Regions from separate parts of the Cytobacillus sp. T106 genome, predicted to be linked through region 2. Evidence: riboswitches for the same ligand, from Rfam matches in the RefSeq annotation. Region 2 holds a riboswitch; each other region holds the start of a gene.
What was found. A riboswitch is a leader RNA that binds a small molecule or an ion and turns the genes downstream of it on or off. The one in region 2 is predicted to bind lysine.

Region 1: another riboswitch for lysine. It lies ahead of ABU165_RS21665 (transporter substrate-binding domain-containing protein); the one in region 2 lies ahead of ABU165_RS23800 (Na+/H+ antiporter NhaC family protein).
Region 3: another riboswitch for lysine. It lies ahead of ABU165_RS01120 (aspartate kinase); the one in region 2 lies ahead of ABU165_RS23800 (Na+/H+ antiporter NhaC family protein).

The regions. Positions count from the first base shown of each region.
Region 1 is NZ_JBEUMK010000017.1:32,949-37,971, reverse strand. It holds gene ABU165_RS21675 (right-handed parallel beta-helix repeat-containing protein) at 1-879, shown strand, start outside; gene ABU165_RS21670 (DUF2711 domain-containing protein) at 1,020-1,706, shown strand; lysine riboswitch at 1,789-1,972, shown strand; gene ABU165_RS21665 (transporter substrate-binding domain-containing protein) at 2,075-2,914, shown strand; gene ABU165_RS21660 (amino acid ABC transporter permease) at 2,979-3,710, shown strand; gene ABU165_RS21655 (amino acid ABC transporter ATP-binding protein) at 3,728-4,465, shown strand; gene ABU165_RS21650 (peroxiredoxin family protein) at 4,525-5,023, opposite strand, start outside.
Region 2 is NZ_JBEUMK010000024.1:11,860-16,882, reverse strand. It holds gene ABU165_RS23815 (YunC family protein) at 7-309, shown strand; gene ABU165_RS23810 (HD-GYP domain-containing protein) at 491-1,597, shown strand; gene yunB (sporulation protein YunB) at 1,658-2,407, shown strand; lysine riboswitch at 2,473-2,677, shown strand; gene ABU165_RS23800 (Na+/H+ antiporter NhaC family protein) at 2,821-4,395, shown strand; gene ABU165_RS23795 (sodium-dependent transporter) at 4,726-5,023, shown strand, end outside.
Region 3 is NZ_JBEUMK010000001.1:222,934-227,956, forward strand. It holds gene trxA (thioredoxin) at 50-364, shown strand; gene uvrC (excinuclease ABC subunit UvrC) at 624-2,396, shown strand; lysine riboswitch at 2,466-2,645, shown strand; gene ABU165_RS01120 (aspartate kinase) at 2,792-4,024, shown strand; gene ABU165_RS01125 (YslB family protein) at 4,137-4,586, opposite strand; gene ABU165_RS01130 (succinate dehydrogenase cytochrome b558 subunit) at 4,980-5,023, shown strand, end outside.

The DNA of each region.
Region 1 (5,023 bases), on a different contig from region 2:
CAGCAGCAGCTTGCCAATGACGTAACCCTTGAGGGTAACCGGGTTTACAATATTCAAGCCCTGAGTGAAGAAAGTACTGCGGTCGCTGTGAAAAGAGAAACGGCAAATGTCCTTGTACGGGGGAATAGAATTGAGGCACCTGAGGGAGGTGCTGCCAATGTGAAGAGAGGCATCGCGACAAGCCCGGAAGTAAGAGGCCGGGTAGAAATCGCGGAAAATGCCGTTAAAGGGGCCACTGATGCCGGAATGAGGCTCGGAAGCCCGGCAGAACAAGTGGTGACAAGGAACGAGATTCTAGAAAACAGAATTGGCATCTTCGTCGAGGCTACTGCAGTGACACCGCCAGTGATTCAGCTAAATACATTCAGCGGCAATGAAGAGTGGGGGTTATTCAACGCCTCTGCTGTAACTGTCAATGCGGAAAACAATTACTGGGGACCTGCCGGGCCGAACACACCTGGCGGGGATGACATCGGAGGGCCGGGCCCGGTTGAGTTCATTCCTTTCCTGCGGGTGCCGCCTGGAGTGCCGTTCGTTACTACCGGGCCGATTGCCAACCTGCCCTCAGCAGGCCGGCCGATTAGCCAGCTGTATGTTGTAATTGAGAACGTCAGTGACACGGAAGAAACGGTCAGGATCGAGGGCTATTATCTGACTGACACCCAGAATCTCTATGTGCTGGAGCTGAACCCGCTTGCGCCGGAAAGCTCACCGGGCTCCACCATCACAAGAACCTATTATGCCAACTTTGATTTATTTGAACTCAGGTTCTTCCCTTCCAGTGACAGAGTCCTGATTTCTGTCTGGGGACTGGACCCCGATGGCCAGCTGGCCGGAAAGCTGAGCCTGGTAAATAATGAATTGACCAGGTTCAGCTAAGGAAAAATTGAGCCGGGGGGACAGGTCCTCTGGCCCGTTTGGGCCAAGGGACCTGTCCCCCCGGCCTGTCACCATTTTGTGTTACCTTTTCCTCGCTCCTTCGTTTAATAAGTGAACGAATAAAAGCGAGGTGGCAGTCTATGTTAAATTACTTATGGCTGGATCACTGTTCCCCAATTCTCGGACAGCTCCCGGCACCGTTCAAGTCCTGTGCGATCCTGCTTCATCCCTTTGTCAGGATGCCTGCCGGCTGGACAGCGGCACAGCCTGATTCAGAGGACGTTTTTTTAAGTGGAGAAGAGGCCCTGGAAAAAGGCCAGCCTGTACCATGGCAAAAGGTGATGAAGGACAGCGGGCTGAATTCACTTGATGAACTGGCACTCGCCTTGCAGACGGCGATTGTGGGATTGAGGAAAGAGTATGCACGGAAGGATTTAGCCGAAGCTCTGGATAATTATATGGATCCGGACCTTTATTTGCCGCCAGAGGACCAGACATCTGTATTTCTGTTGGGGAGTCTGTTGAATGTTCTTGGGTCAAAGCAGGCGGAAAGCATTTATTATTCCAGCCCCATCCCGTTGACAGAAGGTTCCATGCCGTTAAAGGAAGCTGCTCCTTTAGGGATTCTCGGGCTTTCAAATGCGGAGCTGATCATCACCGATCAGCAGATGGATTACGCTTTTATGAGTGTAATAGATTCTTTCATCACACTGTTTCTGGCCAAAGAGACTGATATAGAGCACATCATCCGGTCCAGCAAATGGGAAGCTATCATCTGCGGCAATAATACCTGCTTGAATTGGTACCTCCAGGAAAATCATACCTGACATAGTGCCCAGGACGAAGGATTGACAGATTATTTATATAGTTGTAGACTATTAGAGAAAATTAAATAAGACCTCACTTTACCAGTGAGGTAGAGGCGCGGTGTTTAACAGTCTTTAGCGGAGCTTGAGAAGCGATGATGCTAGGGAGAAGGAAATATCGCCGAAGCGGGCACATATATCTCAGTATTGCCTGCTGGGTCTGCAGTTAAGAGCTGCAGGACTGTCTCAATGGGCTTCCCGGCTTATTGAGTTGTGCTATCTCATTTAGGGAAAAAAAGAGGACTTATGGGCATATGTATATAACGACCTAAGTTAATCTTAGGTCGTTTTTATTTTGTTCTCATCATACAAATATAGGGGGAGAAAACATGAAAAAAGCTTCATTATTTTTAGCGGGTATGCTTTCGGCAGTCCTTTTGCTGGCCGGCTGCGGATCAAGCACAAGTTCAGGTTCAGATTCAGGGTCATCGGAAAGTGGTACGTTCAAGGTTGGCCTGGAGGCAGGCTACGCTCCGTTCAACTGGACGCAGAAAGATGATTCCAATGGCGGTGTAAAAATCAAAGGCTCTGCTGAATATGCGGGCGGCTATGATGTTGAAATTGCAAAGAAGATCGCTGACGGGCTTGGCAAGGAATTAGAAATCGTTAAGACAGAATGGGATGGCCTTGTGCCGGCGCTGACGTCAGGCAAGATCGATGCCATCATTGCGGGGATGTCGCCAACGGCAGAGCGCAAAGAGACGATCGATTTCTCTGAGAACTACTATAACTCCCAGCTAGTTATGGTCGTGAAAAAAGGCGGAAAATACGAAAACGCGACTAGCCTCAATGACTTTAACGGAGCTAAAATCACAGCTCAATTGAATACATTCCACTATTCCGTGATTGACCAGATCGATGGTGTGTCCAAAGAAACAGCGATGGACAATTTCCCTGCGATGAGGGTTGCATTGGAATCCGGAATCATTGATGGATACGTGTCTGAGCGTCCTGAGGCAGTCAGTGCTTCTGCTGCCAATGACAATTTTGCGATGGTTGATTTTGAGGAAGGATTCGAAACTTCCGAAGATGATACAGCAATCGCTGTCGGGCTTGAAAAGGGCAGTGAACTCACAGAGAAAATCAACGAGATTTTAAAAGGCATTTCAGAAGAAGAGCGTACCACTATCATGGATGAAGCCATCCAGAACCAACCAGCAGCACAATAAGAAACGCATAGAGCCGGCTGTAAGCTTACAGTCGGTTTTATGATGAATATAGAGGGGGAGAAAGATGAGCTTCGATTGGATCGTTAGAATCATCTCTGAAAACTGGCCGATGTTCCTTCGGGGAGCTGGGATCACGCTTCTTATTTCCTTGATCGGAACTATCATCGGAGCCGGCATTGGCTTATTGGCGGGAGTGGTCCGGACCATCCCGGCACCAGAGCGCGGACCCAAAAAAATCTTGCTGAAGGTGATTAATTTCGTCCTTTCAGTATATATCGAATTTTTCCGCGGAACACCAATGATCGTCCAGGCGATGGTCATTTATTATGGATCTGCTTTGGCATTCGGCGTTGACATCAATGTCCTGGCAGCGGCCATCATTGTTGTATCCATCAATACAGGGGCCTATATGGCTGAAATCGTCCGAGGAGGAATTGTTTCCGTTGATAAAGGGCAGTTTGAAGCAGCCCAGGCCATCGGGATGAATCATTATCAGACGATGTGGAATGTCGTGCTCCCGCAGGTCATCCGCAATATCTTGCCGGCAACAGGCAACCACTTTGTCATCAATATCAAAGACACATCTGTCCTTAATGTTATATCAGTATCGGAACTATACTTTATGACCAAATCAGTAGCAGGGAATAATTTTAGATACTTTGAGTCATTCTTTGTGGCATGCGTGATTTATTTTGTCATGACATTCATTGTTACAAGAATCCTGCGTTATTTTGAACGGAAATTAGACGGTCCTGACAATTTCGATTTGCTGGGCAAAGGTGAAAATAATCTGTAAGGGAAGGGGGAGCGGCTATGGAAAAAGTCATTGAAGTTCAGCACTTAAGCAAATCCTTCGGCACAAATCTGGTATTGAAGGACATTGATTTTTCAGTCAGAAAAGGAGAGGTGGTCACGATTATCGGCTCCTCGGGATCAGGGAAATCGACCCTCCTTCGCTGCATTAACCTGCTGGAGAAGCCAAGCGGCGGCCAGATTATCTATAATGGCGAGAACATCCTCGACGACAAGCATGATATTTTTGCTTACCGCCAGAACTTAGGAATGGTGTTCCAGCAATTCAACCTCTTCAATAATCATAATGTCCTGAATAATTGTGTGGTTGGCCAGGTCAAGGTGCTGAAACGCTCTAAGGAAGAAGCGGAAAAAGTCGCCATGAAATATTTGAAAGTGGTGGGCATGGATCAATATGTCAATGCCAAGCCAAGGCAGCTGTCAGGCGGGCAAAAGCAGCGTGTCGCCATTGCGCGGGCACTGTCCATGGAGCCTGATGTGATGCTGTTCGATGAGCCGACATCGGCCCTTGACCCGGAGATGGTGGGAGAAGTCCTGAAAGTCATGAAGGAACTGGCCGGTTCCGGTCAAACGATGCTGATCGTTACCCATGAAATGGAATTCGCTAAAGAAGTATCCGACCGCGTCGTCTTTATGGACAAAGGAGTCATTGCGGAAGAAGGAAGTCCTGAACAGATCTTCAATAACCCTGATCAGGAGCGGACCAGGGAATTTTTGAAGCGGACATTGAAAGTGTAAAAGAGCCGGGGGGACAGGTCCCTTGGCCCGTTTGGGCCAAGGGACCTGTCCCCCTGGCTTCATTTCACCAGATTCTTTATCATTTCTTCGTCCATCGGCCCGATGATTTTTTTGCTGACAACCCCATTGGTGTCAATGATATAGCTGGTAGGGATTGAGAATACCTGGTACTGCACGCCGAGCTGTCCATCCTGGTCAAGGGGAATGGGGAAGGTGAGCCCATATTCCTGGACAAAGCTTTCAATGGCCTTTGTGCCGTTATCCGCATTGGTCAAATTGACGGCAAGGATTTCAACGTCCTTGTCTTTGTTTTCTTCGTAGAATTTCTGCATATGCGGCATTTCGGCTTTGCATGGCGGGCACCAGGTTGCCCAGAAATTCAATATGACCTTTTGGCCTTTATAATCGGAAAGCCGGACGGTCTCTCCTGCAAGCGTCGTCAGTTCAAAGTCAGGCGGAACCGCCCCTTCTTCAGGGGCCGATGATGCTGGCGGGCTTTCTTCTTCTTCTGTGCTGGTTTGGACCGGCTCTTCAGGCGGGCTGGACTTCCATACGTTC
Region 2 (5,023 bases):
ATACTTATGATGGAACTGTCACCTGTCATCATCGACGGCCATACCTTTTTAAGCGTATCCGTTCAGCTGCCGAAAACGACCCTGCTCGCTGTCTCGAGCGAAAAGGGCTATATTATGTGCGGAGCGCTGGACATCGCCCTGCTCAATGAAAAGCTGAAGGACCGGAAAGTGATTGCTGGAAGGGCTGTTGGTGTCCGCACGATCGAGCAGCTCCTGGAGGCACCGCTGGAATCGGTGACCTTTGAGGCTGAAGAACTTGGAATCCATAAAGGCATGATCGGCAAGGACGCCCTGCTGAAAATGCTGTAGAGAGCCAGCCGCAGCAGGCGGCTCTTTTTTTTCTTTAACGGATCATTCCACTCCAAATAGAAGCCGAAGATACTTACTTATGCAAAGATTACCATTATCAGTCGTATTTTGTAGAATTTTCTACTATAATGTGGATAGGATGAAGGACGTAAATTGAGACAGAAATGATTGGAGCTTTTATATGAGATTAGTAGCTACCTCATCAGTACATCCGGGGGCCATTCTTGCAAAAGCGGTTTTAAGCGATAAGGGTGTTGTGCTTGTCAGCGACGGAGTGGAGCTTTCGGAGAAGCTGCTTGCAAGGCTCGGGGATCTTGGCGTCACCTATATATATGTAAAAGACCCGAGGACAGATGATATAGAATCCGGCAGCTCGATCGATTCGGCGATGAAAAGGAAAGCGGTATCTTCCATTGAGGAAACTTTTACCCAGATAAAGAAAGGGAACAAGCTGTCAGACTCGATCATTATTGAAAAATCGTCGAAAAGCTTTAAACAGATCATCAGGGATCTGGTGCAGCAGATTAATGATAATAAAGATCTGTTTGGCATATTGGCGGACGTGTGTACATATGACAGTTATATTTTCTCCCATTCGCTGAATGTGACGCTCTATTCCCTGGCGATCGGCATAGAGCTGAAGCTGAAGCCGCAGGAGCTGGATATGCTGGGGATCGGGGCTATTCTCCATGATGTCGGCAAAATGAAGGTGCCCTCTGAAATTCTCTTTAAGACGGGAAAGCTGACAGAAGATGAATTTGCAGAAATCCAAAAGCATGCAGAAGCAGGCTTTGAAATTTTGCGCAGGGTACATACATTGCCTCTCCTTGCTGCCCATTGCGCCTTTCAGCATCATGAACGGCTGAACGGCAGCGGCTACCCAAGGAGGCTGGTGGAAGATGAAATCCATCTGTTTGCCAAAATCATTGCCGTCGCTGATGTATTCGATGCCGTCACCTCCAACCGTGTATACAGGGGGGCCATGCTGCCGCATGAGGGGCTCGAGATATTGTATGCAGGCTCAGGGAAGCAATTTGATACGGCTGTGGTAGAAGCTTTCCGGCGGTCTGTTGCTGTCTATCCTTCCGGGATGATGGTCCATTTGAATGATGGCAGGTCAGGAGTGGTGGTCCGCCAGAATAAAGGGGTGTCAGACAGGCCAGTCGTCCGCATCCTTGAAAAAGAGGGCCTTCCGGTTGAACCATTCGATCTCGACTTGTCAGAAGAGCTTACCGTGATTGTCACCGGCTGTGAAATGCGGATGCCGGAAACAGCAAATAAAATCTAAGTTTTTCTGCTAGTTCCTCCCTTTGCAGCATACATATAGCTTGTAAAGGGGGGATTTGCTTTGGCTAAATTCGGCGGCCGGCTCCCAAGGAAAGGCCCGCTTCCTTTCCGGTATGTTTTTCTGCTGACTTTTGTGTTTTTTATGTTCTCGACCGCAGCCGGAATATGGATCATCAATAAGGGGCTTGAACCTACCCTGATGAGTTACGCTGACTCTCAGACGAGGAAAATCGCATCGCTGGTCATTAACAATGCCATCAACAAAAAAATCACGAATGTAATGGACCTTGAGGAGATGTTTGTTAAAAGCGGCGATGGTTCTGTCATCACCATCAATACCGAGAAGCTAAACCGTGTGAAGGCAGAGGTTACGGAAATGGTCCAGGATAATATCAAAAAAGCTGAACAGGGCGATCTATCAGCCCTGGAATCATTCACAGAAATAGAAATTGAAACAGAAGGCTCCAAAAAGCAGGATGGGATCATCTACTATGTGCCATTGGGCCAGGCAACTAACAACGCCCTTTTAGGGAATCTCGGACCCCGGATACCTGTGAAATTCAATTCCGTGGGATCTGTTACATCAAATGTGATCAGAAAAAGTGAAGACCATGGAATCAATAATGTACTGGTGGAAGTGTTTGTCCGCCTGGATGTCCAGGTCCAGATCATCATACCATTTGCTACAAAAGTTATACATGTGCGGGAGGATGTGCCGGTGGCCATGGGAGTCATCCCGGGAGATGTGCCTCAATTCTATAACGGGGGCGGCGGTGATTCTGCCCCTTCCATTGAGCTGCCTGCTAATTAATGGATTTGCTAAAAAGAAGGGTGCCTGTTATAGTATTATAGAAATTAATATGACCTTATCATATCCGGTGGGGTAGAGGTGCAAAATTCAAGAGTAAGATGTGCGAGGATGACAACGTTGACCGCATCAGAAAGGGAATTTTTGCCGAAGCAATTGACATGTGTCCGCATTCCATTGCTGGGGCTGCTTTGAAGAAGGGCAGCACTGTCATTATAAAGGCAAAGCAGGTATATGCTTAGAAAAGCCTTATAATGGGGAGCTACAGATCGTGATGGAGAAACCTATTACTTAGAAAGAGTAATGATGGATTTTCTATCATTGCTCTTTTTTATTATCTGCAGCTGCACAGCAGCTGAAACTGCATCTTCGTCTGGAAGTTCCCCCCTGTCATCATACAAGGAGGAGGAGAGAAATTGGCAAACACGATATTTTCACTTTTGCCGCCGCTTGTGGCCATTTTAATGGTCGTTCTGACAAGAAGAGTATTGTTATCTTTAGGTGTCGGGATTATAACCGCTGCCTTCCTGCTTGCCGACTTTGGCATCGGGAAAACCCTGAGCATCATCTGGGAGGCCGTCAAAGGCATTTTTGTGGCTGATGGAGCCCTGAATACCTGGAATGTATATATTATTTTATTTTTGCTGGTTCTTGGCATCATTACCGCTTTTATCAACATTTCCGGAGGAAGCCGCGCATTCGGGGAATGGGCGATGAAACGGGTGAAAACCCGGGCTGGAGCCCAGCTTGTCGGTGCAGTGCTTGGCATCATTATTTTCATAGATGATTATTTCAATGCACTGGCGGTCGGCCAGATCTCACGGCCGATAACGGACCGGCATAAAGTTTCAAGGGCAAAGCTTGCGTATCTGATTGATTCTACATCTGCTCCGGTATGTGTCGTTTCCCCTGTTTCGAGCTGGGGCGCCTATATCATTGCCCTAATCGGGACGATCCTAGCCGGTCATGGGGTGACAGAATACTCGGCATTCTCAGCTTTCATGCAGATGGTGCCGATGAACCTTTATGTATGGACTGCTCTTGCCATGGTATTCATTGTGGCATTCAGGAATATCCAAATCGGGCCGATGAAAGCCCATGAAGAGCGGGCTGTAAAAGAAGGACTGGTTCTGGATCCTGATAAGCCTGCTCCTGGAGAGCTGAAGGATGATCTTCCAACAAGCACAACCGGGTCAGTCGGAGATCTTGTCTGGCCGATCATTGCGTTGATTCTCGGAACAGTCGGCAGCATGGTCTGGACTGGATACACAGCAACAGAGGGAAGCGCAACGATCCTGAAGATCTTCGAAAATACCGATGTAGCGAAATCCCTGATCATCGGAAGCCTGATCGGGCTTGCTCTCACACTGCTGCTGTTCCTTCGCCAGGCTGTCGTATTGAAGGGAGTAAGTGCAGGCGTTTTCGGAAAAGGGATCTGGGAAGGAGTTAAATCCATGCTCCCTGCGGTCTATATTTTGATCTTTGCCTGGGCGATTGTTGATCTGATCGGCCAGCTGGAAACCGGGACCTATCTTGCAGGTGTCGTGGAAAACAGCAATATAAGCCTTTCACTGCTGCCAATCATATTGTTTGTAATTGCAGGGATCATGGCATTCAGTACAGGAACATCATGGGGCTCCTTTGGCATCCTGCTTCCTATTGCCGGCGACGTTGTAGCAGCGACCGATATTTCGCTTCTTCTGCCTGCAATGGCAGCCGTTTTGGCTGGAGCGGTATTTGGAGACCACTGTTCTCCTATTTCAGATACAACCATCCTTTCATCCACAGGGGCCGGGTGCAACCATATCGACCATGTGCTGACTCAGCTGCCGTATGCACTCATATCAGCGCTGATCGCAGCTGTGGGATACCTGGTGATCGGATTTACCGGCAGCACCATTTTTGCTTTATTTTCAGTGGCAGTCCTTTTAGCTGCCTTTGCCTTCATTGCGGGGCGCGGGCAGGGAACATCTGCTGAATTTACAGATTGATATTGAGAGGCATCCCGCATAGGGTGCCTCTTTTTTAATTGCCATTGGAAAGTGCATTCTGAAAAACGATTTATATGAAAATGCCAGAATTTCATGGATAGTCTATCCGGCGGGGGAATATTAGTATATTAAGGAGGTGGATGGGCATTAAGGGGCTTGGGAGTTATTATTTAAAAATAATAATTTTCAAAAAATAAAGCTTTGACACCGTAGGGAAATGTGGCTATACTATGTTTAGATTATACTAAAAAATCAGAAAATATAAAAGTTTCCAACTCTTGAGACGTGCATTTCAAAAGAACTGGAAATGAAATGGGGGTAAATTGAATTATGGATAATCGTCCTCAATGGGGAACGAGAGCAGGTTTCATTATGGCAGCTGTCGGATCAGCGATCGGGCTGGGGAATATATGGAGATTCCCTGCCGTGGCGTATGATAATGGAGGAGGAGCTTTCTTCTTTCCTTATCTGTTTGCACTTCTGACAGCAGGGATCCCAATTCTCATCCTTGAATTTACACTGGGCCATAAGTACCGCGGCTCCGCTCCGCTTACGTATGCAAGGCTGAACAAAAAATTTGAATGGCTCGGCTGGTGGCAGGTAGCTGTTTCCTTTGTCATCTCCACAT
Region 3 (5,023 bases), on a different contig from region 2:
CCAGACGGGACTTCCCGGCAAACTCTATACTTTTTAGGAGGCATATATTATGGCAATTACAAATGCGACTGATCAAACTTTTGCAACAGAAACTGGCTCTGGCCTGGTTCTTGCTGACTTCTGGGCACCATGGTGCGGACCATGCAAAATGATTGCACCTGTGCTTGAAGAGCTTGACAGCGAAATGAGCGACAAAGTGAAAATCGTCAAGATCGATGTAGATGAAAATCAGGAAACAGCAGGCAAGTTCGGTGTCATGAGCATTCCTACACTGCTGGTCCTTAAAGATGGCGAAGTCGTTGACAAAGTGGTCGGCTTCCAGCCAAAAGAAGCTCTTTCAGAACTTCTTTCAAAACACGCGTAAACATTGAAGATGGCCCCGGTTCTAAGAGCCGGGGTTTTGTTATGTATAATATTGCCTTATGTCTCCTGATGCCAGGCTGGAAGTTTTCATAAAAAAAGAAAATATTGACGCAGTCCTGTGGAATTTTTATAATAGTAATCTTGCCCTCCTTTCCTTTATTGCTTTTTTCCTTTTGTAATTTTTATTAAAATGGAAGGGCGGCATCTAAATTGTAACGCAATGCGTGTATATAGATTGATTTTGCACCGGGGGTGAAAATATGAACGAAAGAATCAAGAATAAGCTGATGCTGCTGCCGGACCAGCCAGGCTGCTACCTTATGAAGGACAGGCAGGATACCGTGATTTACGTTGGGAAAGCAAAGGTACTGAAGAACCGAGTCCGCTCTTACTTTACCGGTTCACATGACGGCAAAACGCTCCGCCTTGTAAATGAAATTGAGGATTTCGAATATATTGTCACATCATCAGATATGGAAGCCCTCATTCTTGAAATGAACCTGATCAAAAAGTATGATCCAAAATACAATGTCATGCTGAAGGACGACAAAAGCTACCCGTTCATCAAGCTGACAGCTGAACGCCATCCAAGGCTGATCACAACCCGGAATGTCAAAAAAGACAAAGGGAAGTACTTTGGGCCATATCCGAATGTCCAGGCGGCGAATGAAACAAAAAAGCTGCTTGACCGGATCTATCCGCTCAGGAAGTGCTCGACCCTGCCTGACAGGGTCTGCCTGTACTATCATATGGGCCAGTGCCTGGCGCCCTGCGTCAAGCCGGTCAGCGAAAAGCAGTATAAAGATATTGTCGATGAGATTGCACGATTTTTGAACGGCGGCTACAAAGACATCAAGAAAGAGCTTACAGTCAAAATGACGGCAGCAGCAGAGGAACTGGATTTTGAAAGGGCGAAGGAACTGAGGGACCAGATCGCCCATATTGAAGCGACGATGGAAAAACAGAAAATGACATCGACCGATTTTACTGACCGCGATGTATTCGGCTTTGCCGTCGATAAGGGCTGGATGTGCGTCCAGGTCTTTTTTATCAGACAGGGGAAGCTGATTGAAAGAGATGTTTCGCTGTTCCCGGTTTACGGGGAGCCTGAGGAAGAAATGCTTACCTTCATGGGCCAGTTCTATACAAAGGCAAACCATTTTAAACCGCGTGAAATTCTGGTGCCGGATACGGTCAATGAAGAAATGGCAGAAAAGCTCCTGGAAGTAAAGGTGCTCAAACCGCAGCGCGGCCAGAAGAAAGATCTGGTCAAGCTGGCGGGGAAAAATGCCAGGATTGCCCTCCAGGAGAAGTTCTCCCTTATAGAACGGGATGAGGAACGGACGATCAAAGCGGTTGAAAATCTTGGCAGGCAGCTGGGCATTTATACGCCGCACCGCATTGAAGCTTTTGATAACTCGAATATCCAGGGCACTGACCCGGTTTCTGCCATGATTGTATTCATAGACGGCAAACCGGAAAAGCGCGAATACAGGAAATATAAGATCAAGACAGTCAAGGGACCGGATGATTATGAATCCATGCGCGAGGCTGTCCGGAGGCGGTACACCAGGGTGCTTAAAGAAGGTCTGCCCATTCCGGATCTTATTATTGTCGACGGCGGGAAAGGCCATATTGAATCGGTCAGGGATGTACTTGAAAATGAGCTCGGGCTTGATATCCCGATATCCGGCCTTGCCAAGGATGAGAAGCACAGGACTTCCCAGCTCTTGTATGGGAATCCGCTGGAAATCATACCGCTTGAGCGGAACAGCCAGGAGTTTTATCTGCTTCAGCGCATCCAGGATGAAGTCCACCGCTTCGCCATCACCTTCCACCGGCAGCTCCGCGGAAAAAGCGCCTTCCAGTCATTGTTGGATGACATTCCCGGAATTGGCGAGAAGAGAAAGAAGCTGCTTTTGAAAACCTTCGGATCCGTAAAGAAAATGAAAGAAGCCGGCTTGGATGAATTTACAGCTATCGGAATTCCGGCTAATGTCGCACAGGAATTAAAAAATAAATTATCTGAATAGCATTGATATAAAAAAAACGCTATGATATAATGATTTCAACTTTATAGCAATATCACTTTATAGCATTAAAGTGAAGGTAGAGGTGCAAACTTCATCAGTAAAAGCTTGGAGAAAGATGAGTTTCCGTGAAAAGCTTTGAAAGGGAATGTTTGCCGAAGAAAAGGAAGTCTCATTTCTTTCTTTTCTGGTCCTGTATTGAATAAATACTGGATTGTCAAGACAGCGCCGTCTTGGAGAGCTATCTCACTGTGTGGGCATATTTTATATGTATTTAAAACACAGCAATGGGATGGTTATTCTCATTGCTTTTTTGTGTTCAAATCAGCAATGGATAACCTCTCTTTTACATGTCAGGCGGCCGGAAAAACGATATCCAGATGAAAGAAGGAGAAACGATGGGATTAATTGTCCAGAAATTCGGAGGGACTTCTGTTGGCAGCACAGAAAGAATCATGAATGCAGCAGAGCGCGCAATTGAAGAAAAAGAGAGAGGCAATGACGTAGTCGTTGTTGTATCTGCAATGGGGAAAACGACTGACCAGCTTGTAGGCCTGGCCAGGGAAATTTCTGCTTCGCCCAGCAAGCGTGAAATGGATATGCTCCTTACAACAGGTGAACAGGTGACAATCAGCCTTTTGAGCATGGCTTTGAACGAAAAAGGCTATGAAAGCATCTCCTTCACTGGATGGCAGGCAGGAATAGAAACTGAGGCTGTGCATGGGAACGCAAGGATTGTACATATAGATCCGGAGAAAATCCAAAATCAGCTTAATCAAGGAAAGATCGTCGTGGTTGCCGGATTCCAGGGAGTAACAGAAGATGGGAGCATTTCCACCCTTGGACGCGGCGGCTCAGATACAACGGCAGTGGCGCTGGCAGCAGTGCTGAAAGCGGATAAGTGCGATATTTATACAGATGTGACAGGCGTCTATACGACTGACCCGCGCTATGTAAAAGGAGCAAGGAAGCTGCAGTCCCTGTCATATGACGAAATGCTAGAGCTTGCGAATCTCGGCGCAGGTGTGCTTCATCCGAGGGCAGTGGAATTTGCCAAGAATTATGAAGTGCCGCTTGAAGTCAGATCAAGCACTGAAAGGGAAAGAGGAACGATCATTGAGGAGGAGCCAACGATGGAAGAAAATTTAGTTGTACGGGGAGTAGCTTTTGAAAATGCGATCACCAAGGTAGCAATCCTTGGGCTGGAGGACAGCCTGAAGGGCCTGTCCACTGTCTTCACGACACTTGCTGCGCATCACATCAATGTTGACATCATTATTCAGAGTGTTGCTGAAGGACAAACAGGAAGCCTGTCTTTTTCAATTAAAAATGATGATCTGGAAGAAACGCTTAAGGTTCTGGAGAACAATCGGGATACACTGAAATATGACCGGATTGAATCAGAATCAGGACTTGCAAAAGTGTCTATTGTCGGTTCGGGAATGGTGTCGAATCCTGGGGTGGCAGCGGAGATGTTCGAAGTGCTTTCTTCAAATGGGATCCAGGTCAAGATGGTCAGCACTTCAGAGATCAAGGTGTCAACGGTCATCAGTGACAGCTCTATGGTCAAAGCGGTGGAAGCCCTCCACGAAGCGTTCGAACTGTCAGGCACTCCGGCAAAGAGCGTGTAAATCAAAAAAGATGGCAGAGGCGCCGGGCTGGATGCATCGGGGAAGGATCTCCTCCCGGATGCGCGCCGCGCTTCGTGCCATCCCTTCTTTTATGCTTACAGCAGCTTATCCATTATAGCGGGCTGATGCGGTCTTTTTTATCCCACTTCACTGTGAAAAGGACAAGGCCGCCCCTTTTTTTGGGATGCTCAAAGGCTTCAGAGAGCAGTTCTTTCTGGGATTCCAGCTGCTGTGCAAGAAAACCAGCTTCGAGCTGAAAAGTGCAATCTGGATTTTCCTTAAAGCGCCTGGCGAACAATGGGCTTGAAAGCTGGAGCTCCATTTCGCTCCTTTTTTCTTCTTTTACAGCAAGATTTCCCCATCCGGCGTTTTCAAAAAACTCAATGACTGCTTCCATCGATTCAAGCGGGTATTTCCTTGCCAGCCTTTTGCCGGCCCAATAAAGTATTTCGGCTGCATCCTTGCCGAGCATATCGGTAAGAATCTCTTCCCGGATCAATTCATAGCCGAAAGCAGGGACGGTTTCCGGCCCGTGCTCAGCCTTTGTTTCTGCAGATGTCATATTGCTCAATCGTCTCCCCTCTTTCTATGATTCTATTATATACAATCCAGATAAAAATAAAGCACTGATTCAAGAAAAAACAGCTTCAGTCCTATAAGAAAAAAATGCTATTTCAATATATTCTCCTATACATAAGGAATCATAGCCAAATAGAGGATTTTCGTTCTTTATATAATATCAATATATTTTAAAAATTTTATTTATATCATATATTTTATGTATCCGTTTTCTTGACGCTCTATTCCGATGGGAGTAAAATGGACATGTCACTTAATTGTAAGAAAATGAATAATTAACATTTTCTCGATGATGGAAAGGACCTGTTTTCCAGAAATAATATTTTCATAGAAAAGGCCTTTCATCATTTCTTCAAAATTCAGGGGGGGTAAATCAATGGCAGGTAATCGGGAGTTTTTCAATCGCAGACTGCATTCATT